Regions from separate parts of the Erwinia rhapontici genome, predicted to be linked through region 4. Evidence: predicted binding sites of a transcription regulator. Region 4 holds the regulator's gene; each other region holds the start of a gene.
The links. The regulator CRP, encoded in region 4, controls carbon source genes, mostly activating them, when cyclic AMP is high. The targets are predictions, from matches to a motif close to ATGTGANNNNNNTCACAT.
Positions count from the first base shown of each region.

Region 1: the regulator CRP is predicted to act here: its motif matches at 2,463-2,480, upstream of LJN55_RS19235 (glycoside-pentoside-hexuronide (GPH):cation symporter).
Region 2: the regulator CRP is predicted to act here: its motif matches at 2,022-2,039, upstream of LJN55_RS04735 (beta-galactosidase).
Region 3: the regulator CRP is predicted to act here: its motif matches at 3,347-3,364, upstream of LJN55_RS10815 (arabinose ABC transporter substrate-binding protein).

Region 1 is NZ_CP085627.1:4,169,420-4,175,512, forward strand. It holds gene aroP (aromatic amino acid transporter AroP) at 1-728, shown strand, start outside; gene aroP (aromatic amino acid transporter AroP) at 1,064-2,419, shown strand; gene LJN55_RS19235 (glycoside-pentoside-hexuronide (GPH):cation symporter) at 2,590-4,005, shown strand; gene LJN55_RS19240 (glycoside hydrolase family 43 protein) at 4,002-4,976, shown strand; gene ampE (beta-lactamase regulator AmpE) at 4,947-5,801, opposite strand; gene ampD (1,6-anhydro-N-acetylmuramyl-L-alanine amidase AmpD) at 5,805-6,093, opposite strand, start outside.
Region 2 is NZ_CP085627.1:1,018,403-1,024,495, forward strand. It holds gene LJN55_RS04735 (beta-galactosidase) at 1-1,947, opposite strand, end outside; gene LJN55_RS04740 (hypothetical protein) at 2,232-2,393, shown strand; gene iraP (anti-adapter protein IraP) at 2,597-2,860, shown strand; gene LJN55_RS04750 (PsiF family protein) at 3,019-3,324, shown strand; gene lpxO (lipid A hydroxylase LpxO) at 3,512-4,423, shown strand; gene proC (pyrroline-5-carboxylate reductase) at 4,464-5,273, opposite strand; gene LJN55_RS04765 (YaiI/YqxD family protein) at 5,447-5,896, shown strand; gene LJN55_RS04770 (DUF2076 domain-containing protein) at 5,939-6,093, opposite strand, start outside.
Region 3 is NZ_CP085627.1:2,288,419-2,294,511, reverse strand. It holds gene araH (L-arabinose ABC transporter permease AraH) at 1-325, opposite strand, end outside; gene araG (L-arabinose ABC transporter ATP-binding protein AraG) at 343-1,866, opposite strand; gene LJN55_RS10815 (arabinose ABC transporter substrate-binding protein) at 2,131-3,114, opposite strand; gene LJN55_RS10810 (ribulokinase) at 3,487-5,172, shown strand; gene araA (L-arabinose isomerase) at 5,184-6,093, shown strand, end outside.
Region 4 is NZ_CP085627.1:438,680-444,772, forward strand. It holds gene argD (bifunctional acetylornithine/succinyldiaminopimelate transaminase) at 1-984, shown strand, start outside; gene LJN55_RS01870 (YccS/YhfK family putative transporter) at 1,334-3,409, opposite strand; gene crp (cAMP-activated global transcriptional regulator CRP) at 3,467-4,099, opposite strand; gene LJN55_RS01880 (OsmC family protein) at 4,469-4,876, shown strand; gene LJN55_RS01885 (amidohydrolase) at 5,137-6,093, shown strand, end outside.

The DNA of each region.
Region 1 (6,093 bases), 1.3 Mb from region 4:
TCTCCTTTGGCGGGCTGGAAATGATCGGCCTGACCGCCGCAGAAGCAGAGAACCCGGAAAAAAGCATCCCGACGGCAATCAATCAGGTGATCTGGCGCATCCTGATTTTCTATGTCGGTTCACTCACCGTGCTGCTGTCGCTGATGCCATGGACGAGTGTGACAGCAAATACCAGCCCGTTTGTACTGATTTTCCACGAGCTGGGTGATGCTCTGGTGGCTAACGCACTGAATGTGGTGATCCTGACCGCGGCACTGTCGGTCTATAACAGCTGCGTTTACTGCAACAGCCGCATGTTGTTTGGCCTGGCGCAGCAGGGTAATGCACCAAAAGCCCTGCTAAAAGTTGATTCACGAGGTGTGCCGGTCGCCGCTATCCTGATGTCTGCCACTGCCACCGCCTTCGGCGTGCTGCTCAACTATTTGATGCCCGCTTCTGCTTTCGAGCTGCTGATGGCGCTGGTGGTTTCCACGCTGGTGATCAACTGGGCCATGATCAGCCTTTCCCACCTGCGGTTCCGCAAACGCCTCGTCGAGCAGGGGGTTCAGCCTCGCTTTAAGGCCCTGTTTTATCCGTTTGGCAACTGGCTGTGCCTGGTCTTTATGGCTGGGGTGCTGGTTATTATGGCAATGACGCCGGGTATGGCTATTTCGGTGTGGTTGATCCCGGTATGGATTGGCATCCTGGCTATCGGCTACCAGGTTAAGCGCCGCACTTCGCGCACCTGATCTCCCTCTCCTTTATCCACGTTCCGGCAGCCTACGGCCGGAACGTTCTTCAGCCCCACTCGTAACGCCCCGTCATAAGACAATGTTATTCGTCATTTTCGATAATTTATGACAAAACAAATACAGCGATAAATGAGACGCCGCGCTGCTTTTTTAGTCGTTCCTGCGCATGTTTATCAGAAAGCGAGTGCAAACCTCTGCACATAGCACTATTCTCATCCTGAGGCTACGCCTTGAATTATATTTACTTACACAGTGCCGTAAAGTTTTTAATACACCTGGATAACAGGGCCAGCCGTAGACATAAAAAATAATAAAACATCATGAGGTCATACATGGAACATCAGCAGGGCGAAACGCTGAAACGTGGCTTGAAAAACCGCCATATTCAGCTGATCGCATTAGGCGGTGCCGTTGGTACCGGTCTGTTTCTGGGCAGCGCATCGGTCATCCAATCCGCAGGACCAGGCGTCATACTGGGTTATGCTATTGCCGGATTTATTGCCTTCCTGATCATGCGCCAACTGGGCGAGATGGTGGTAGAAGAGCCGGTAGCCGGAAGCTTCAGCCACTTTGCTTATAAATACTGGGGCAACTTTGCCGGTTTCGCCTCTGGCTGGAACTACTGGGTACTGTATGTGCTGGTGGCGATGGCAGAGCTGACAGCCGTAGGCAAATATATTCAGTTCTGGTATCCGGATATTCCTACCTGGATGTCGGCAGCGGTGTTCTTTGTGCTCATCAACGCCATCAACCTGACCAACGTGAAAGTGTTTGGTGAGATGGAGTTCTGGTTCGCGATTATTAAAGTCGTTGCCGTGGTGGCTATGATCCTGTTCGGTTGCTGGCTGCTGTTCAGCGGCACGGGTGGCCCACAGGCCAGCGTGCGTAACCTTTGGGAACAGGGCGGCTTCCTGCCCAATGGCTTTAGCGGGCTGATCATGATGATGGCGATTATCATGTTCTCCTTCGGGGGTCTTGAACTGGTCGGCATTACCGCTGCGGAAGCGGATAACCCGGAAACCAGCATTCCAAAAGCCACCAATCAGGTGATTTACCGCATTCTGATTTTCTACATTGGTTCCCTGGCGGTCCTGCTGTCGCTGATGCCATGGACCCGCGTGACGTCTGATACCAGCCCGTTCGTTCTGATTTTCCACGAGCTGGGTGATGCGCTGGTGGCGAATGCCCTTAACGTGGTGATCCTGACGGCTGCGCTGTCGGTATACAACAGCTGCGTTTACTGTAACAGCCGTATGTTGTTTGGCCTGGCGCAGCAGGGTAATGCCCCTAAAGCGCTGTTAAAAGTCGACAGCCGCGGCGTGCCGGTGATCTCTATCCTGTTCTCCGCGATTGCGACGGCATTGTGCGTACTGCTCAACTATCTGATGCCGGGTGAGGCGTTTGGTCTGCTGATGGCGCTGGTGGTCTCAGCTCTGGTGATCAACTGGGCGATGATCAGCCTCGCGCATATGAAGTTCCGCCGTAAGAAAGATCAGCAGGGTGTCACCACCCGCTTCCCGGCGCTGCTTTATCCGTTGGGTAACTGGATTTGTCTGCTGTTCCTCGCGGGAATTCTGGTACTGATGGCAATGACCCCAGGCATGGCGATCTCTGTCTGGCTGATCCCGGTATGGGTACTGATCCTCGCCGTGGGTTACTGGATTAAAAACCGCACACAGCGCGCGTAATCATCACGTCTGCTATTGATTCGGCCAGCACTAGCTGGCCGAATTGTTATCTGCTTCACACTTTCCCCTCTCCAGGCGTTTTGTCCATCTCTGCGACGTTTTGCACCTGCGCACCGCATCCGATAAGCGTGAATACTCTCAAGCACTAAAGACACGCGGGAGAATTATCCATGAAGGGCTCAAAACTCTCAGTCAGAGAGAAAATTGGTTACGGAATGGGCGATGCCGGATGCAATATGATCGGCGGCGCCATCATGCTCTTTCTTAACTATTTTTATACGGATGTCTTCGGACTGGCGCCTGCATTGGTGGGCGTTCTCCTGTTATCTGTCAGGGTGCTGGATGCAGTCACGGACCCGATTATGGGTGCGATTGCCGACCGGACTCAGAGTCGCTGGGGTCGTTTCCGCCCCTGGTTACTGTGGGTCTCCGTACCCTATGTGCTGTTCAGTGTGCTGATGTTCACCACGCCAGACTGGAGCTATAACAGCAAAGTCATATGGGCGTTTGCGACCTACTTCCTGATGTCGCTGACCTATACCGCGATCAATATCCCCTACTGTTCCCTGGGTGGCGTGATCACCAACGATCCCGGCGAACGCGTCTCCTGCCAGTCGTACCGGTTTGTGATGGTCGGGATTGCCACGCTGATCCTGTCACTGACGCTGCTGCCGCTGGCAGAGTGGTTTGGCGGTGACAACAAGGCGCGCGGCTACCAGATGGCTATGGGTGTGATGGCGCTGGTGGCACTGCTGATGTTCCTGTTCAGCTTTGCCACGGTACGCGAGCGTATTCGTCCGGCAGTGCCCAGCAATGACGACCTGAAAGCTGACCTGCGCGACGTGTGGAAGAACGATCAGTGGGTACGCATATTGCTGCTGACCTTCTGCAACGTCTGCCCTGGCTTTATTCGTATGGCTGCCACCATGTATTACGTCACCTGGGTGATGCAGCAATCGACTCACTTCGCCACGCTGTTTATCAGCCTTGGCGTGGTAGGCATGATGATCGGCAGTACGCTGGCGAAGATCCTGACCGACCGCTGGTGCAAGCTGAAAGTGTTCTTCTGGACCAACATCGTGCTGGCAGCATTCTCCGGTGGCTTTTACTTCCTTGACCCGCAGGCAACGATGCTGGTGCTGGTGATGTACTTCCTGCTGAACATCCTGCATCAAATCCCGTCACCACTGCACTGGTCGTTGATGGCCGACGTTGATGACTACGGTGAGTGGAAAACCGGTAAACGCATTACCGGTATCAGCTTCTCCGGCAACCTGTTCTTCCTAAAAGTCGGGCTGGCGGTGGCTGGTGCCATGGTCGGTTTCCTGCTCTCCTGGTACGGTTACAATGCTGGCGCGAAACAACAAAGCCCCGCTGCGCTGAACGGTATCGTGCTGCTGTTTACCGTTATCCCAGCGGTGGGATACCTGATTACGGCTGGCGTGGTACGCCTGCTGAAAGTGGACCGCACGCTGATGCTGCAAATCCAGAGCGACCTTGAGCAGCGCCGTACAAACTATCAGGAGCTGAATGACTATCATGAGCACAAAGAACTGAAAACCAAACCACAAGGAGCCGCACGATGAGCCACTGGCCTAACCCGTTAATTGAACAGCGCGCCGATCCCTTTATTCTGCGCCATCAGGGGAGCTACTATTTTATCGCGTCGGTACCGGAGTACGACAGGCTGGAGATCCGCCGCGCCGCTACCCTGGCAGAACTGGCACAGGCCGATGCCGTCGTCGTCTGGCGCAAACCTGAGCAGGGCCCCATGAGCGCCCTGATTTGGGCACCGGAACTGCATCTGATTGACGGCCAGTGGGTGATCTATTTTGCGGCAGCGCCATCACAGGAGATTAAACAAGGTCTGTTCCAGCACCGCATGTTTGCCCTCACCTGCGATGATATCGATCCACTGAAAGGAGAATGGGTCGAACGCGGTCAGATCCTGACCCCCATCGACAGCTTCGCGCTGGATGCCACACACTTCGTCCATCAGGGGAAAAACTGGTATCTGTGGGCGCAGAAAGATCCGGCCATCCCCGGTAATTCCAACCTCTACCTGGCAGAGTTGGCTACCCCCTGGCAGATAAAAGGCGAGCCGGTGATGCTCAGCCGCCCGCAGTATGAATGGGAGTGTGCAGGATTTAGCGTCAATGAAGGCCCGGCGGCAATACATCATGGCAGGCGCCTGTTTGTCAGCTACTCGGCCAGCGCCACCGATGAGAATTACTGTATGGGGTTGTTGTGGATTGATGTCGATGCGGATCCGCTACAGCCAGAAAACTGGCATAAATCTGCTGCGCCCGTATTTACCACCGACTGGGAGAACCATCAATATGGTCCGGGCCACAACAGCTTTACGGTCGGGGAGAATGGCGAAGACGTCTTGGTGTATCACGCACGCAATTACACCGAAATTGAAGGTGACCCGCTATACGACCCTAACCGCCATACCCGGGTGAAAACATTCAGCTGGAGTGCCGATGGCCTGCCGCAGTTCGGCACACCACCCGCAGACAGCGTGTTACACCAGCGTGCCGTAAATAGTCAGTAACGCCACCACCACCACGAGGACCAGTGACACTTTTTTCGCCAGCATCACTGCCACACGCGGGGTCTCCACCTTATCCAGGTGGGGATCGCGCGCCAGTGAGAACTGGGCCAGACGTGTCAGCACCTGATACTGCGGTGTGTGGCGATCGCCCAGAGACGCAAACCACGCGGGTAATGCACGCTCACCGTGCCCCAGCAAGGCATAAGCTACGCCCACCAACCGTACCGGGATCCAGTCAACCCAGTGCAGAATGGCATCAACACCGGACTGCGCGCGCGCCAGCGGATTCTGCTGCCGCGCCAGCCAGCTCTGCCAGGCACGCAGGAACGCATAGCCCACCAGCAGCACCGGCCCCCAAGGCCCCCCCACCACGAACCAGAATAGCGGTGCCAGATAGAAACGGTAGTTAATCCACAGCAGCGCATTTTGCAGTTCAGACAAAAACTCACGTTCGCTACACTCGCCGGGTACGCCGTGGATCAACGTCAATTCCTCAATCATGGCGTTATGAGCATCAGTGTCGTTATGGCTGGCCGCCTTCAGATAAGCGTGATAGTGCAGACGCACCGACCCGGCGCCAATACAGAGCAGACCGATCAGTATCCAGAACAGCAGCTTAGGCACTCCAAAAAACAGCCCTTTTAGCGCCAGTAAGCACAGAGCGACGATAGCCATGATCATCACAACCATCAACAGCGTACGCACCAGAGAAAAACGCTGACGAGCGCGGAACAGTGGCACCAGATGATGATCCAGTTGCCAGTGTTCACCCATTTTAAATAATCGTTCCCATCCGAGAACCAGCAACAGGCTGAATAACGTCATGCCTTAACTCCCATTGAGTGTGGTCAGGGTGTTATGCCCAAGGTCGGCGCGAAAACGCGCCCAGTCGAAAGAGGGTCCAGGGTCCGTCTTACGTTCAGGTGCAATATCGCTGTGCCCGGTGATGTGCTGCGCCATCATCGGGTAGTGTTCAATTAACAGCTGCGTCACGGCCTGCAACGCCTGATATTGCGCATCGGTATAGGGCAGCGTATCCGTGCCTTCCAGCTCGATACCTACGGAGAAATCATTACAGACTTCACGCCCCTGATAGCGAGAAACCCCGGCGTGCCAT
Region 2 (6,093 bases), 580 kb from region 4:
GAACAGGTATTCGCTGGCGATACGTACGGTTAATGGCGCAGTGCAGGTCAGTTCAAACTGGAAGAACTGCTGGGCGCGCTGGGCTTCAAACAGTGCCGGATGAGGCGTGCGGTCCGCAAACACCAGCCCATTCATACAGAACTGACGATCGTTGGGTGTGTCGCCAAAGTCACCGCCATAAGCCTGGAAGCGCTCACCGTTTTCGTCGAGGCGCGTCAGACTCTGGTCTACCCAGTCCCAGACAAAACCGCCCTGCAGACGGGGGAACTGGCGGAAAGCCTGCCAGTAGCGATCAAAACCGCCAAAACTGTTGCCCATGGCGTGCGCATATTCACACAGGATCAGCGGTCGGTTTTCTTCCGGCAGCCCGATCCATTTTTTAATTGACCATTTTGGCACAGCATCGAAGGGTTGATCCTGATCGACGCGGGCATACATCGGACAGATAATATCGGTCGCGGCGGTATCGGCCCCTCCGCCTTCGTACTGCACCGGACGGCTCGGATCCTGGCTCTTGATCCAGCGATAGAGCGCATCATGGGTGCTGCCATGGCCAGATTCGTTGCCCAGTGACCAGATGATAATGCAGGCGTGGTTACGATCGCGCTGCACCATGCGGATGACGCGTTCGCTGAAGGCGTTAAACCATGTTGGATCATCCGACAGTCGATTCATCGGTTGCATTCCGTGGGTTTCAATATTCGCTTCATCCACCACATACAGACCAAAACGGTCGCACAGGCGATACCACAATGGATGGTTTGGATAATGTGAGCAGCGCACCGCATTAAAGTTATGCTGCTTCATCAGCAGGATATCATTGATCATGGTGGCTTCATCGACCACCTGGCCGAAGTCCGGGTGATGTTCATGGCGGTTAGTCCCGCGGATCAGCAGGGCTTTGCCGTTGAGTTTCAGCAGGCCGCCACTCACTTCGATCTTGCGGAAGCCGACGTCATACGCCTCTGCTTCAATCAGCGTACCGCTGGCGTCCAGAAGGGAAACGACAACGCGATAAAGATGGGGCGTTTCGGCACTCCACAGCAGGGGCTGGTCAACATGCAATGTCAGTAGGGTGCGGTCGAGATAACGTCCGCGCTCGTCGATGACTGGCGTGCCAAATGGCTGATGATGATGCGCGATTTCCTGACCTTCACGCCACAGCGCTACCTGGAGCTGATAATTGCTGGCGTCCATCAGTGAGGTGAGTGCCAGGATGTTTAACTGTGCAGAACGATATTCCGGGCTGAGAACGGTCTCAATTTGGACATCACATAGCTGTACGGTCGGTTTATGCAGCAGGCTGACATCACGGAAAATCCCGCTCATGCGCCACATATCCTGATCTTCCAGATAGCTGCCGTCACACCAGCGCAGCACCAACACCGCAATGCGGTTTTCACCCTCATGCAGGCTGGTACTGAGGTCAAACTCTGCCGGCAGACGGCTATCCTGCGAGTAACCGATAAACTCGCCGTTGCACCACAGATAAAAGGCAGAGTTCACGCCGTCAAAAATGATTCGCGTCTGTCCCGTCGCCAGCCACTCAGGCTGACACTCGAATGTGAGCGAGTAACATCCCGTGGGGTTATCGGCAGGAACGCGCGGAGGATCAACCGGGATGGGGTACTGCACGTTGGTATAGATCGGGGCGTCATATCCCGCCAGCTGCCAGTTCGCCGGAACGGCTAAGCAATCAGCCAGGGGCAGATCGGCAGCCACCCACTCATCAGGCACCGCTTCCGGGCGAGTGAAATAGCTAAAGCGCCACTCTCCATTCAGTGACTGAATACTCTCACTGGCACGATCGTCCCGTGCAGCATCGCTTTGGCGCCAGCTGGAAAAAGGCGGATGAGCGGGCAGACGGTTGAGCTGCGTGACCGCCGGGTTTTCCCAGTGACGCTGAGAAAGTCGCTGTTGCAGAGTGAGTTGTGCAGAGTCGGTCATGCCAGATTCCTTATAAATGTTATGCGCTCACATTGATGCTGAAACGGAATGAAGTAAAGCAAAAAGAGTAGGGAATGCGATGCTGGTCGCAACATTTATGGGTAAAGAAAATCTGTAAATAGCCCGCCGTTCGCAGGGTTGTAGCGGGGAAATAGCAGGAAAACGTTAAGCGTCGTTACGCCGGGTAAAAAGGCCCCGGAACCAGAGAATTCTGCATTGTGAGGGGCATACGCGACGCTTACTATCAGCGCCAGTTGTCATTCACAGTTGTACGAGGGATTCACATGATTCGTGTCATTAAAGCGGTAAGTATCATTGCGCTGGTTGCAGCATTAAGCGGATGCCTGTTCCCACCTCCAGGCGGTGGCTGGGGAGGAGGACATGGCGGCGGCGGAGGACACGGTGGCGGTGGGCCTCGCGGTGGCTTTATGGAACAGGGGCGCTAAAACCTGACAGTTCGGGGGCCGACAGGTCCCCGAAAGTGAGTGCCAGCGTTTAAACAGGAAGAGCACCAGCGAAACGTTTCGAAAAAAACATCGCTTTAATTGCTCTGTTTTGGGGCATAAGTCACGAAAATATAAAGCGAATATCAGTTTGCTTTTTTTGATGTGGATGATAACGTCTTGCTTTAACTCGCTGAGACAGTCGCATGAAAAACCTCATTGCTGAATTACTGGTAAGGCTGGCGGAAAAAGAAGAAGAGTCGAAAGAACTGGTGGCTCAGGTCGAAGCGCTGGAAATCGTCGTGACGGCACTGCTGCGTAAGCTGGATGGCGAACAGCTTCAGCAAATTAATACCCATATTTCTGAAGCGATGCAGACGGCATCAACCGCAATGGCTCCAGATTATAAGAAAGACGCTTCTTTGTTGGAAAGTTATATTCATCGCCTGTTACACCATCCCCGACAGTAGTTCCACGATTCAATTAAACGCACATCGAACTCACATGTATGTGGTGATGGGCGCTTTCATATCACTTTTTGAAAATATTCCTGTTTACCCACTCGCTGAAAACAAAAGCCGTGCCACACTGATCATTGTGCTTATAACAATAATGGGATGGTATGCGAATGAAAGTTCAGTTACTGATAGCGGCTGCCCTGTTCTCACTGACGGCGGCCGGTTATGCTGGCGCCGCAGAGAAAACCGCACAGCAGCAAAAAATGACCGTCTGTAATCAGCAGGCAGGAGATAAGGCCCTGAAAGGGGATGAGCGCAAAACCTTTATGAGCAACTGTCTGAAGAAAGACAGCAAGATGGATGGCATGACGCCGCAGCAAATGAAGATGAAAACCTGTAATGCCGGGGCAGGTGAAAAAAACCTGAAAGGCGACGAGCGCAAAACCTTTATGAGCAATTGCCTGAAAAAAAGCTAATACATCGTGGGCTACCGTCCCGCGGATGGGCCGCCTGAGCCTTTTTTATCGCCTCAGGTTATCAGTGGCACTGATTGTTAATGTCAGTGCCATTTTCTTTTCCTAAACTCTATTTCCTCTCCAACGCCTCAGCGGTCTGCCGGGCCTTTGTTGTGCGTTATTCACTAACAACTACAGGATGTGTTGTATGGTGGCTTTCATCATTATCGGTATTTTTATTATTAGCGTGATCTATGCCCACTCGCGTGGCCGGATAAAGCTGAAGTTCTCACGACAGTTATTCGACCACTCAACCTTTATGGCACCCATCAATATGTTTATGACCGGGCTGTGCCTGCTGCCGCGTAAGCAGCCTTATTTTGATCATGACGTTTTTCCCGAATTAAAAAAGCTGACCGATAACTGGCAGGTTATTCGGGAGGAGGCGGTGCGTTTACAGGATCATATTAAAGCCGCGCAGTCGCCTAATGACGCCGGATTCAATACCTTCTTTAAGCGCGGCTGGAAACGCTTCTATCTTAAATGGTACGGCGATGCGCATCCTTCGGCGCAACAACTTTGCCCGCTAACGAGTGCATTACTGAGTGAGATCCCCGGTGTTAAAGCGGCCATGTTTGCCGAACTTCCCGCGGGGAGCCATTTGGGTAAACACCGCGATCCTTACGCTGGATCGGTGCGCTATCACCTTGGGCTGATAACGCCAAATGATAACCGCTGTTTTATTGAGGTGGATGGAATACGGCACAGCTGGCGTGATGGCGAAGCGGTGTTCTTCGATGAAACCTACGTGCACTGGGCGCAAAATGCGAGTGAGGAGACACGCATTATTCTGTTCTGTGACGTGGAACGCCCGATGAAATGGCCCTGGGCGCAGGCAGTGAATCGTTGGGTTGGGGCAAAAATTATGTCGGCGGCCAGTTCACCGAATGATGATGGGGATCGTGTTGGCGGCATCAACCGTATCTTTAAATACGTTAACCGTGCCCGGGATGCAGGGCAGAACCTGAAAAAACGCAATCGCACACTGTATTACGCGGTGAAGCGCATGCTGATTGTGGTGATTTTTCTGCTGATTATTTTGCCTGGCGTGATGAGTTAATAAAGTGAACGGTGCCGCCGCAGGTACGGCACCAGGTCAATTACTGTTTGCTCATCTGCTCAGATTTCGCCATACATTGTTGCATCGCTTCAATCACTGCAGAACGGAAACCTTTCTGTTCCAGCACTTTTACGGCTTCGATGGTCGTACCGCCCGGAGAGCACACCATATCCTTCAGCTCGCCAGGGTGTTTACCGGTTTCAAGCACCATCTGCGCCGCACCTTTTACCGCCTGCGCGGCAAATTGATAGGCCTGCGCACGCGGCATTCCCCCCAGCACGGCGGCATCCGCCATCGCTTCAATAAACATAAACACGTAGGCTGGCGCTGAGCCACTGACGCCGACCACGGCATGAATCAGATATTCCGGCACCAGCGCGGCTTTACCGAAGCCGTTGAATATTTGCACCACTTCATCGGCTTCTTCGGCGGTGACCAGCACGTTGGGTGTTACCGAGGTCATGCCTTCGTTGACCAGCGCCGGGGTATTTGGCATCACACGTATAATTTTACGATCATGCCCCAGCACCGTGGCCAGCGAGTCCAAAGTGACACCTGCAGCGATGGAGACGATCACCGTCTCTTTGTGCAGGCTGCCAGCGATATCCTTCAATACAGACAGGATCACATTGGGTTTCACCGCGCCAAACAGGATATCGGACTGGCGGGCGACCTCTTCGGCACTCTCTGCCGGGGTGATGCCGTACTGCTGTTGCATCGCCTGGTTGGTGGCGGGTTTACGGTCGAAAACCAGAATATTTTCAGGTTTGACCTGACCCGCAGCGACCAGGCCCGCAATGATGGCTTTAGACATATTACCGCAGCCAATAAAGCCTACTTTCTTATCCATGACGATCTCCCTGGTTATTCAGTCTGTCAGAATCTGGCTGATGCCATTCCTCCACCTTAACTCAGCTTCAGTCTGGCTTAAACCTCAAAGGATGCCTGAATTTTTGGTTGCCATTGTGGGAAACAATGTTGAAGATCGTGATTATTCTCGACTCTCAGTAAAAGGAGAAGGCGATGCCAATCTGGGTGGATGCCGATGCGTGCCCGAAAGTGATTAAAGAAGTGCTGTACCGTGCAGCAGAGCGCGAGCAGATGATGGTAACGCTGGTCGCTAATCAGTCACTGAGCGTGCCGCCGTCGCGTTTTCTGCGGACTCTACGCGTTCCGGCAGGGTTTGACGTGGCAGATAATGAAATTGTGCAGCGTGCGGAAGCAGGCGATCTGGTGATCACGGCGGATATCCCGCTGGCAGCGGAAGTCATGGAGAAAGGCGCGATAGCGCTGAATCCACGCGGTGAACGCTACAGCGAAGCGACTATTCGTGAGCGTCTGACGATGCGTGACTTTATGGATACGATGCGCGCCAGTGGCGTGCAGACGGGGGGACCGCCCACGCTTAACCAGCGTGACCGCCAGCAGTTTGCCAATGAACTGGACAAATGGTTACAACAACAGCGTAAATGATCGATAGCCTCTCCCGCATGGCAGGAGAGGCATAATCAGTCGTCAGACAAAACTGTCATCATCAAAATCGTTGTCATCAAAACTGTCATTACTGAAATCGTCATTGGCATAATCCTGTTGCAGACCGTTGTCCTGCCCCAGGAACGACGAATTGTCGCTGCCGTTATTAAACGTGTCGAGGTTATTGCTGAGATCAG
Region 3 (6,093 bases), 1.8 Mb from region 4:
GCCCGGCAATCACCCCGATCCACAGGCTTTCGGTCATGTTGATGACCACCGCGCAGACGACACCGGCACAGGCAATCACCGAGGCTACCGACAGGTCAAAGTCGCCGGACGCCAGGCAGAACAGCATACCGCAGGCCACCATGCCGGACATCGACATCGCCAGCCCTAAGCCTTTCATATTGATAAGGGAACCAAAATTCGGCACAAACACCATGCAGGCAATAAACAGCGCGGCAAACACCACCAGCATGCCGAAGTTGTCCCACACACGGCTCAGACTGAAGCGCGATGGGGCAGCGGGTGTAACAGATGAAGTCGTTGACATAGGTTTCTCCTGCATATTCAGGCCACGTGTGTGGCAGGTTTGGCGGTTTTTGGCATCGCCAGACTCAGCGTCAGGGCTTCAGTGGCGTCGTTATGGTCCAGCTCTCCGGCGATTTCGCCTTCGCGCATCACCAGAATACGGTCAGCCAGCCCCATCACTTCGGGCAGGTCACTGGAGGCAAACAGCACCGCAATGCCCTGGTCGGCCAGGGCGTAAATCAGCTGATAAATTTCGTTTTTCGCGCCGACGTCAATGCCGCGCGTGGGTTCATCCAGCAGGATGACTTTCATCTCTTCGGACAGCCATCGACCGAGGATCGCCTTCTGTTGATTGCCCCCGGACAGATTCATAATCAGCTGGTCTGCCGACGGGGTTTTGATATTGAGCGAGCGGATATGCACTCCGGCATTACTGGCTTCCCAGCTGTTGTTGATCAGACAACCTGCCTTGAGGTTATTACGCCTGGCGCTGATATTGATGTTGTCGCGCACGGAATGTACCGGGATGATGCCATCGGCCTTGCGGTCCTCCGGGCAGAGCATAATACCGGCGCGAATGGCTTCAATCGGCTCATTAATCTGGAGTTTTTTACCATCCAGCCACAGTTCACCGCTGGTCAGACGCGTGGCACCAAACAGCCCTTTCATCAACTCACTGCGCCCGGCCCCCACCAGGCCAAACAGCCCGACAATTTCCCCTGCACGCACGCTGAACGACACCGGACTGCGCACGCCTTTGGCATGCACATTGTCCAGCTTCAGTCTCACATCGCCCTGCGTGCGTGGGCGGTAACCGTAGATATCACCAATTTCACGCCCCACCATCGCCTGCACCAGTTCGTCGTTTCCGGTGGTGGCCATATCGGTAAAGGTACGTACGTAGCGGCCATCTTTAAACACCGTGATGGCATCGCTGAGGGCAAAAATCTCCTCCATGCGATGGGAGACATACAGCACCACGCGCCCGTCGGCACGCAGCTGGCGGATCACGCGGAACAGCTGATCAATTTCACGCGCCGAGAGCGAGCTGGTCGGCTCATCAAAGGCGATAACCTGCGCATTACGCGTTAACGCTTTGGCAATTTCCACCATCTGCCACTGCCCGAGAGAGAGGTATTTCAGCGGCATATCCGGGTCAATATCCATACCGAGGATTTTGAGCTGACGCGCGGCTTCTGAGCGCAGGCGGGAACGATTGACCAGCCCGGCACGTTGTGGCAACTGGCCTAAAAAGATATTTTCTGCCACCGACATTTCCGGCACCAGATGGAGTTCCTGATAAATAATCGCCACCCCGGCATTGAGCGCATCGGTGGTGTTTTGAAAATTAACTGGCTGGCCCTGCAGGCGAATTTCACCGCCGCTGGCCTGATAGCTTCCGCTGAGAATTTTGAGCAGCGTTGATTTCCCGGCGCCGTTTTCCCCCATCAGGGCATGCACTTGTCCTGCATAACAGTCAAAACTGATGTCCTGTAGCGCCTTCACGCCCGGGAAGGTTTTGCTGATGCCGTGAAAGCTGAGGTACGGTGGTTGCGAAGTCATGGTGTCTCCTGCATTTTTGGGGGGAGGCATCCGGGCGAGGCATGCCTCGCCCCTACGGTCGTGTGTTATGCAGGGGCGGGCATCCCTCACCCCTGCGGTCGTGTGTTATGCAGGGGCGGGCATCCCTCACCCCTGCGGTCGTGTGTTATGCAGGGGCGGGCATCCCTCACCCCTGCGGTCATGTGTTTTGCAGGGGCGGGCATCCCTTACCCCAGCGGTCATGTGTTATGTAGGGGTCGGGCATGCCCGACCCGCTGCCACGGATTACATCAGGCCTTTTTTCGCCAGTTCTGCTTTGAAGTTGTCGCGGGTGATCAGCACCACATCGGTCACTTCGGTAAATTTGGCAGGCTCGATATCTTTCGTCACCCAGTCATGCAGCATCTGGATACTGCGATAACCGTGGACATCCGGGCTTGGCAGCAGCGAACCATAGAATCCGGTCGCCTGGCCTTTCGACAGTTCACTCACTGCATCCACACCGTTAATGCCAATCCCAATCACATTCGGCGCTTTAAAGCCCTGACCTTCGGTCGCACGGACGCCACCCAGTACGGTGTTATCGTTCATGCCAACAATCAGCCAGTTCTTCACTTCAGGATGCTGAACCAGCAGGGAGTTACCGGCATCAAAGGCGCCGGGAATATCGTTAGATTTGGTGGGGATCTGGTAAATCTGTTTTTCCGGGAATCCGGCTGTTTTCAGGGCATCAATAGAGCCACCGGTACGGCGGCGGGCGGTGTCCAGCTCATTGGCGGTGATCGCCATCACCGCGGTGTCTTTCACATCCCAGCCGCGTTTCTGCATCTCTTTGTACAGTTCCTGACCCTGACGTTCGCCAATTTTGGTGGCAGCCATCATCACCAGCGGTACGGTGTCCATCGGTTTGCCTTTCGCGGTCACAAACTGGTCATCCACCGCGATCACTTTCAGGCCATAACTGCGTGCTTTGGCCACAATGGCAGAGCCGAGTTTAGGATCCGGTGTACAGATAACAAACCCTTTCGCGCCGCTGGCCGCCAGACTGTCGATAGCATTCAGGGTTTTTTCACCATCCGGCACAGCGATTTTGATCACCTCGAAGCCGAGATCTTTACCGGCCTTATCGGCAAATTTCCATTCAGTCTGGAACCAGGGTTCTTCCGGTTGTTTCACCAGGAAACCCAGCTTCATGGTTTCCGCCATAGCGGATTGTGACATAACGGCTGCGAGGCCAATCGCGGCCAGCGCTTTAGTGAATTTGTGCATGAGGCTCTCCGGCTCAGTGCCCGCTCAGGGCGGGATTGTGTAAACGGTAACAATCGGTTGTTGAAAAAATTAAAAGCATTTAAACAAGACCTTACCTGAGCACTGACAACTTAACAGTGGCGGTAGTGCGCTAGTTTTACCCGCAAGTAAAGGGAAATATGTAGAGCGCTATCACACCCTGAAATTACAGTCGTTTTGTCCATCTATTCAGCCAATTTAACCGACAGGCAACATTTGAAGCCCATCACATTCCCACCCTGCATGACAGAAAAGTGCATATTTGCAGCCAGCCGCACCTAACCACTCCGCCGCGATGTTTCCAGGATAGAGGAACAGTAAAAGAGCCTCTTCTGAACATAACGGAGAACAACTATGCATAAGGGTGCGATTACCCTCGGTCTGGATTTCGGCAGCGACTCGGTCAGGGCGCTGGCGGTCGATTGCGCCAGTGGTCGTGAGCTGCACAAGCACGTGGTTGCCTATCCTCGCTGGAAGGCCGGGCGATTCTGCAACCCGGCGAACAATCAGTTCCGTCACCATCCGCAGGACTATATTGATGCCCTGGAACAGGCCATTCGTGACGTTGTCACTAAATTAACCCCTGAGCAGCGCCTTAACGTGGTGGGTATTGGTGTGGATTCCACCGGCTCCACCCCCGCCCCTGTCGATCGTGAAGGCCGTGTGCTGGCACTGCGCCCGGAGTTTGCCGACAACCCCAATGCAATGTTCGTGCTATGGAAAGATCACACCGCGATTGAAGAAGCTGAAGCCATTACCCGACTCTGCCACAGCGGTGACTATCAGGATTACTCGCGCTTTATCGGCGGTATCTATTCGTCCGAATGGTTCTGGGCCAAGATCCTGCACATCAGCCGCAACGATGCGGCGGTTCGTGAGGCCGCCGTTTCCTGGGTGGAACTGTGCGACTGGGTGCCCGCCCTGCTCAGCGGCACTACCGCCCCTGCCGACCTGAAGCGTGGCCGCTGTGCTGCTGGTCATAAATCCCTCTGGCACCCTTTATGGCAGGGACTGCCGGAAGCGAAATTCCTTAATGCTCTCGATCCGTTGCTCACGGCCGATCTCGATCACCCGATGTTCACCGAGACCTGGACCGCCGATGTGCCTGTCGGCAAGCTGAGCGCCGAATGGGCCGAACGTCTTGGTCTGCCAGACCATGTCGTGCTGTCCGGCGGGGCATTTGACTGCCATATGGGCGCGGTGGGCGCAGGCGCACAGCCTTATACCCTGGTGAAAGTCATAGGTACTTCCACCTGCGACATTCTGATTGCCGATGCGGATCGCGTGGCTGACCGGGCGATTAAAGGCATCTGCGGCCAGGTGGACGGCAGCGTGGTACCGGGCATGATTGGCCTGGAGGCCGGACAGTCAGCCTTTGGCGATATGTATGCCTGGTTTGGCCGCCTGCTGAGCTGGCCGTTAGTGCAGGCGGCCACGCTGCACCCCGACCTGCAGCCGCAGCTGGAAGCGATCCAGCACAGCCTGCTGGAACAGCTGACCGCCGCCTGGGCGGTTGACCCACAGCTCGACCATCTTCCGGTGGTACTCGACTGGTTTAACGGCCGTCGTACCCCTTTTGCCAACCAGCGCCTGAAAGGCGTGATCACCGATCTGAATCTGGGCACCGATGCCCCGACGCTGTTTGGCGGGTTTATTGCGGCGACCGCATTTGGCGCGCGCGCCATTATGGAGTGTTTCGAACAGCAGGATATTCCGGTACAGCAAATCCTCGCGCTGGGTGGGATTGCCCGCAAATCACCAACCATCATGCAGGTGTGTTGCGATGTGATGAACCGTCCACTGGATATTGTCGCCTCCGATGAGTGCTGTGCCCTTGGTGCAGCGATTTTTGCTGCGGTGGCCGCTGGCGTGTATGCGGATATCCCCGCAGCACAGGCGCAGATGGCCAGCCCGCTGGAACAAACCCTGCAACCGGACCCGATGCGCGTTGCCCGCTTCCAGCAGCTTTACCAACGTTATCTTGAATGGTGTGAACTGGCGGAACCGCAGTTTGCCCCACAACCTTCATCAGTCAGTTAAGGAATCGTTTTATGACACAGTTAAACGCCCGTAGCGTATGGTTTGTGATTGGTACACAGCATCTGTACGGTGCGGAAACCCTGCGCCAGGTGGAGCAGCACGGACAGCAGGTAGTGGATGGCTTAAACCGGGCGGGTAAACTGCCCTTCCCGCTGGTCCTTAAACCGCTGGTGAAAACCCCTGATGAAGCGCTGTCGCTGTGCCGCGAGGCTAATCACGATCAAAGCTGCCTGGGCATTATCACCTGGCTGCATACTTTCTCTCCGGCAAAAATGTGGATTGGCGGCCTGTCGATCCTGAATAAACCGTTGTTGCAGTTCCATACCCAATTCAATGCGGAAATCCCGTGGGACACGATGGATATGGACTTTATGAACCTGAACCAGACCGCACACGGCGGGCGTGAGTTCGGCTTTATTGGCGCGCGTATGCGCCTGCCGCATCAGGTGGTGACCGGACACTGGCAGGACGAGCGTTCCCAGCAGCGTATCGGCCAATGGATGCGCGGTGCCGCCGCCCTGCTCGCCAGCCAGCAGCTCAAAGTGGCGCGCTTTGGCGACAATATGCGTGAAGTCGCGGTGACCGAAGGCGATAAAGTCGCGGCACAGATCCAGTTCGGCTATGCGGTCAATGGCTGGGGCGTCGGCGATCTGGTGGACGTGATCAACAAGGTCAGCGACGGCGATGTGAACACACTAATCGACGAGTATGAAAGCAGCTATGAGTTCAGCGCGGCGGCAGCGGTAAACGGTAATAAGCGCCAGAATGTGCTGGATGCTGCCCGTATTGAGCTGGGGATCAAGCGCTTCCTGGACGATGAAGGCTGCCGTGCGTTTACCACGAATTTCCAGACCCTGCATGGCATGACGCAGTTGCCAGGTCTGGCGGTTCAGCGCCTGATGCAGCAAGGCTATGGTTTTG
Region 4 (6,093 bases):
AACGTCTTTACTAACGAACCTGCCCTGCGTCTGGCGACCAAACTGATCAACGCGACCTTTGCCGAGCGAGTGTTCTTTGCTAACTCCGGTGCTGAAGCAAACGAAGCGGCGTTTAAGCTGGCGCGTTACTACGCCACCAAACGTCACAGTCCGTTCAAAAGTAAAATCATTGCCTTCCATAACGCCTTCCACGGTCGCACGCTGTTTACGGTGTCCGTTGGCGGCCAGCCGAAGTATTCCGATGGCTTCGGGCCAAAACCTGCCGATATCGTCCACGTCCCGTTTAACGACCTGGCCGCAGTAAAAGCGGTGATTGACGATCATACCTGCGCCATTGTGGTCGAGCCGATTCAGGGAGAAGGGGGTGTGATGCCCGCGACGCCAGAGTTTATGCAGGGGCTGCGCCAGCTCTGTGATGAACATAATGCGCTGCTGGTTCTGGATGAAGTACAAAGCGGCATGGGCCGCAGCGGTAAACTGTTTGCGTATGAGCATTATGGTGTGCAGCCGGATATTCTCACCACAGCCAAAGCGCTGGGCGGTGGTTTCCCGGTCAGTGCCATGTTAACGACTAACGACATTGCATCGGTTATGGCGCCTGGCGTGCATGGCACCACCTATGGCGGTAATCCGCTGGCCTGTGCGGTGGCTGAAGCTGCACTGGATATCATCAATACGCCAGAGGTGCTGGAAGGTGTGGAAGAGCGCCGTCAGCTGTTTGTTGATGCGCTTCAGGCGCTGGATGCCCGTTTCGATCTGTTCAGCGATATCCGTGGCAAAGGCCTGCTGATTGGCGCGGAGCTGAAATCACAGCATGCTGGACGTGCGCGCGATATTCTTAACGCCGCAGCAGAAGCCGGTGTGATGGTGTTGGTTGCCGGAACTGACGTGATGCGTTTTGCGCCTTCGCTGGTCATTGAGCCAACGGATATCGCCGAAGGCATGGCGCGTTTCGCCACGGCTGTTGAGAAAGTCCTGGGCTGATTGCCGTGGGCGGGGCATGCCCCGCCCCTACGTTGTTTCGTCGATGTCAGGCATATCCCAGACCAACGTCGGCATGCCGCTAATTCGTCGATGTCAGGCATATCCCAGACCAACGTCGGCATGCCGCTAATTCGTCGATGTCAGGCATATCCCAGACCAACGTCGGCATGCCGCTAATTCGTCGATGTCAGGCATATCCCAGACCAACGTCGGCATGCCGCTAATTCGTCGATGTCAGGCATATCCCAGACCAGCGTCGGCATGCCGCTAATTCGTAGGGGTCAGGCATATCCTAGGCCAACGTCGGCATGCCGCTAATTCGTAGGGGTCAGGCATGCCTGACCCGCGATCATGACGATTTCCTCAAGCGCCGGGACAGCCAGCGGCCATGATGTGGGCGCTGGCTCCAGGTCAGCGACGAAATGGTGTGCATTACGCTGAGGTGGCCAAGAATACGCTTCACGTGTCGCTCCATAATGGTCACCGGCCCCTGATGGAAGTCCTCGGGAGCATCCAGTACATTGCTGCCTGAATCCGGTCCGTCATACTCCAGACGCTGCTGACAGCGTTGCAGGGCAATTTCGCAGGATTGCAAATAGCGCTCTGCCAGCGTCGGCGTTAGCATCGTATGCTCCCGCGCCAGAATGGTCATGGCGTTGATATGCTCAACAATAAACTGGCTGTGCGTGACCCACAGCTGCATATCGGCCAGGTAGCGTGAATTAAAGCCCGGTTCCTGCATCGCCTGATGCAGTGAGTTAAACAGCGCATTATGCGCCTGATTCACCCGCATACGCTGGTATGCCAGTTTCTCCGCATCCTGTTCGCTGCCCAGCAGCTTCTGCAATGCCTCCTGATAGGTCTCCAGCGCATCGTGCGCATTCTGACGCATCAATCCACTCTGCCACTGTGGCCATAGCCAAATCATGCCGCCGAAGGCAATCAGACAGCCCATTAGTGTATCCATTAAGCGCGGCAGCAGGAACTGCGCTCCGTTCAGCGACAGCAGTTGCAATGTATACACCGCGGTGACCGTGAATCCTACGGTTGCCCAGCCGTAAAACTTGCGGATAAACAGATAGCTCACCAGGGTAATCAGTAGCATCACCAGCAGCACCCAGGATTCCGGGGCATGTAAACCGAGCGTGGCAGCGGCAATGGCCAACCCGGCCAGCGTTCCCAGCGCCCTGTGCTGGATACGTACCCGAGTAGCGCTGTAACCGTTGAGGCTGACAAACATCACCGTCATCAGTATCCAGTAAGGCTTCGGCAGATTGAAGAACAGGGCCAGTGAACTGGCGAAGGTCAGCATGACTGCATAGCGTGCGGCGGTGCGCAGGGCAGAGGATTTCAGCGACAGATAACTCTTCAACGCAGGAAACAGCGGCAGGCGGCGCTGGCGGTCCGCCATCAGGTCGCGACGGTACAACGGGTGCTGGGTGCGTAGCACGCGGGCGATACGGCTGAAGTGATAATAGCAAAAGTTGCCAACCGGATTATCGGGGTGCTGACGGGATATTTTTTCCAGTGCCTGAAGCGGTTTTTCCATCGTGAAACGTTCAGGGAAGCGGTGATAGAGGATATCGTCAGCCAGTACCCGCAGGCGTGTGGCAATGGTCTGCGCATTCCAGCGGATCACCGCCTCGGCGTGGCTCTGCTCTACCAGCTTCTGTACTTCCTCGGGCTGATGCAGGCTGACGGCGATATGTTCCTGTAGATCGAGGGCGACCTGAAATGCGCGCGTCAGTCGCTGATAATGGTCGCGATTGGCGGCCAGCATATGCATTTGCTGGTAACAGGTGTTAATCAGATCGACGGCTTTCTGTTGGCGGACCAACAGGGGAGGCAGGGCGGTTTGGGGATCGGTCAACTGGGTTAGCAGACTGTATTTCGCTTCGCAGTAATCAGCCAGTTCATGATAGAGCAGACTGAGGGTTTCGCGCATCGGCTGCTCTTTCCACAGCCAGAACCAGAACCAGTTAAACGCGCCATACCAGACGGTACCGAGAATGAACAATAGCGGCGGCTGCCACATGGGCATGCGTCCGGCCAGACTGAGGGTGAAAATGGCGGCAATCAGCGATGCCGGTAGCAGACGACCGTGCAGCGGACTGATTTCACCGGTGACACCAAGCAGCAGTGACATGACCAGCAGGATCACGGGCAGTGGCACCTCTTCTGCCCCGGCGTACTGAATCAAAAAGCTACTGAAAGCAAACAGGCAACCGCCTACGATCAGACGTTTGAAGAAGCGTTTGTGTGGAGTATCAAGACCGGCATTGTTACAACAGGCGGGGACTAATGAGAACAGCAGGCCGTTTTGCAGGTTGCCGAGCATCCAGCCGATCGCCACGGGTAAACACAGCACCAGTGTTTGCCTGAGTGCGTAGTTAACTTCGGGGTGATAGATAATTCTCCGCCACATGAGCCACACCAAATAAAAACGGCGCGACTGGGCGTCGCGCCGTGGGTTCAGAGCCGGTTAACGTGTTCCGTAAACAACAATGGTTTTACCATGTGCTGAGATCAGGTTTTGATCTTCCAGCATTTTTAGAATACGACCCACCGTTTCGCGGGAGCAGCCGACGATCTGGCCGATCTCCTGACGGGTGATTTTGATCTGCATCCCATCCGGGTGCGTCATGGCATCCGGTTGTTTCGCCAGATTCAACAACGTTTGGGCAATGCGTCCGGTCACATCAAGGAAAGCTAAATTACCCACTTTCTCTGATGTGACTTGCAGGCGACGCGCCATCTGTGAAGACAGGCGCATCAGGATGTCAGGATTCACCTGAATCAACTGACGGAATTTTTTGTAGGAAATTTCAGCCACTTCACAGGCTGTTTTCGCACGTACCCATGCACTGCGCTCCTGACCTTCTTCAAAGAGGCCCAGCTCGCCAATGAAGTCGCCCTGATTGAGGTAGGAGAGGATCATCTCTTTGCCTTCTTCATCCTTGATTAACACCGCTACTGATCCTTTAACGATGTAATAGAGGGTTTCCGCCTTCTCACCCTGATGAATCAGAGTGCTTTTGGATGGATATTTGTGAATATGGCAATGTGACAGGAACCATTCGAGTGTAGGGTCTGTTTGCGGTTTGCCGAGAACCATTCGCTGTTATCCTCTGTTGTAATCGTGCCTAAATATACCCTGTATTCGGCGTGCTGCAGATGCGTTGCCGCTGGCCTGAAGCGCGAAATATTTTTGGGTATCAGGGGATGTATCCCTGCCAGGCGTTGAAATATTCAAGCGTTCCCATAGGGAAATTATACGGGCCTCTGTTAAGAGCATGGCTCGTGCTGTCGTCCCGTTTTTACCGTGCATTGTTATGCCAGTAAAATATTGCAGCTTCGTTTGTAGCACAGCTTTACAAGACTGTCTTCTGTTGTCTCGCTTCAGCATAGTTCGAAAAAGGCAACGTTGCCGTTTTTGTGAGTGCAGCGTACTCTGCGGTAACTGAATCAATGAGAGGATTTTGTGATGCAAGCACGAGTTAAGTGGGTTGAAGGGATGACGTTTTTGGGAGAATCCTCATCCGGCCATCAGATTTTGATGGATGGCACCGCGGGGGATAAAGCACCCAGCCCGATGGAGATGGTGCTGATGGCTGCCGGGGGATGCAGTGCGATTGATGTGGTGTCTATACTGCAGAAAGGCCGTCACGATGTCGCCGACTGTGAAGTTAAATTGACCTCGGAACGTCGTGAAGAGGCACCGCGTATTTTCACCCATATTAACCTGCACTTTATTGTCAGCGGCAAGGCGTTAACGGATAAAGCCGTTTCACGTGCGGTCGACCTCTCTGCGGAGAAATACTGCTCGGTGGCGATTATGCTGGGGAGCGCGGTGAAAATGACGCACAGCTATGAAGTGACAGATCTGACCTGAAGCTGGTTTCTTATGGGTAACGATGTTCGTTGTCGTTACCCACAGCTGACAGAACGTAGCGTACACATCCTGCTATTCCTCTCTCTACCCGCATTTCACGCCACGGCAGGCGAATAACATCAGCGGTATATTTCCCTCGTTCTACATTCCTTTCTTAATTTGCTGCAGGCTGGCGAAACAACAGCTGAATGTCCGGCGTTTGCCCATGATTCTCTGTTGCTGCCTGGTCTGCCGTTGTCAGATTTAATTAACCAGGAGTCATGATGACTATCGAGACGCTGATTCAGGATGTCACACCAAAGGTGCTGCAATGGCGGCGGCATATTCACGCGAATGCCGAACTCTCTTTCCACGAGCATGGCACCGCAGACTATGTTGCCGCTGAACTGGCAAAGTTTGGCCCATTAACACTTAGTCGCCCGACGCCAAATAGCGTACTGGCTGAACTTGAGGGGCCGCGTAGTGGTGACTGCATTGCCCTGAGGGCCGATATGGATGCGCTGCCTATTGAGGAGTTGAACAGTGAACCTTTCACTTCGCGCAATCGCGGTGTGATGCATGCCTGCGGGCATGATGCGCATACGGCAATGCTGATGGGGGCGGCATGGGTGTTGTGCCAGCAGCAGAGTAAGCTTGCCGGCAAAGTGCGCTTTATTTTCCAGCATGCGGAAGAAGTGCCGCCAGGCGGGGCCAGCGAGCTGATTAAGCTGGGCGTATTGAATGGTGTATCAATGATCTTCGGTCTGCATGTTTTCCCGGGACTGTCTACCGGCCAGGTGGCTGTGAAAGAGGGCGTCTTCAGCGCTGCCAGCGATAACTTCGACCTGACCCTGCAGGGAAAAGGCGCCCACGCAGCGATGCCGCAGGAGAGTATCGACCCGGTGACGCTGGGCGCAGGAGTGGTGCAGGCACTTCAGCAGATTGTCTCACGTCGTCTTGACCCTAACGAAGGTGCCGTACTGACGGTCGCGAGTTTTCAGGCTGACGGCGGCTATAACGTTATCCCTGACACGGCGCATCTGCGCGGCACGCTGCGCACGCTCAGCCAGAGTGCGCGTAACACTATCCCGCAGATGATGTCACAGCAGCTGGACGGAATGACGCAGGGAGCAGGGGCCAGCTACGTGCTGAAATGGACGCCGGGTTACACCACCGGGGTTAATCACCCGGACGCCTGCCGTATTGCAGTGGATAATGTGATTGCCACGCTGGGGGAT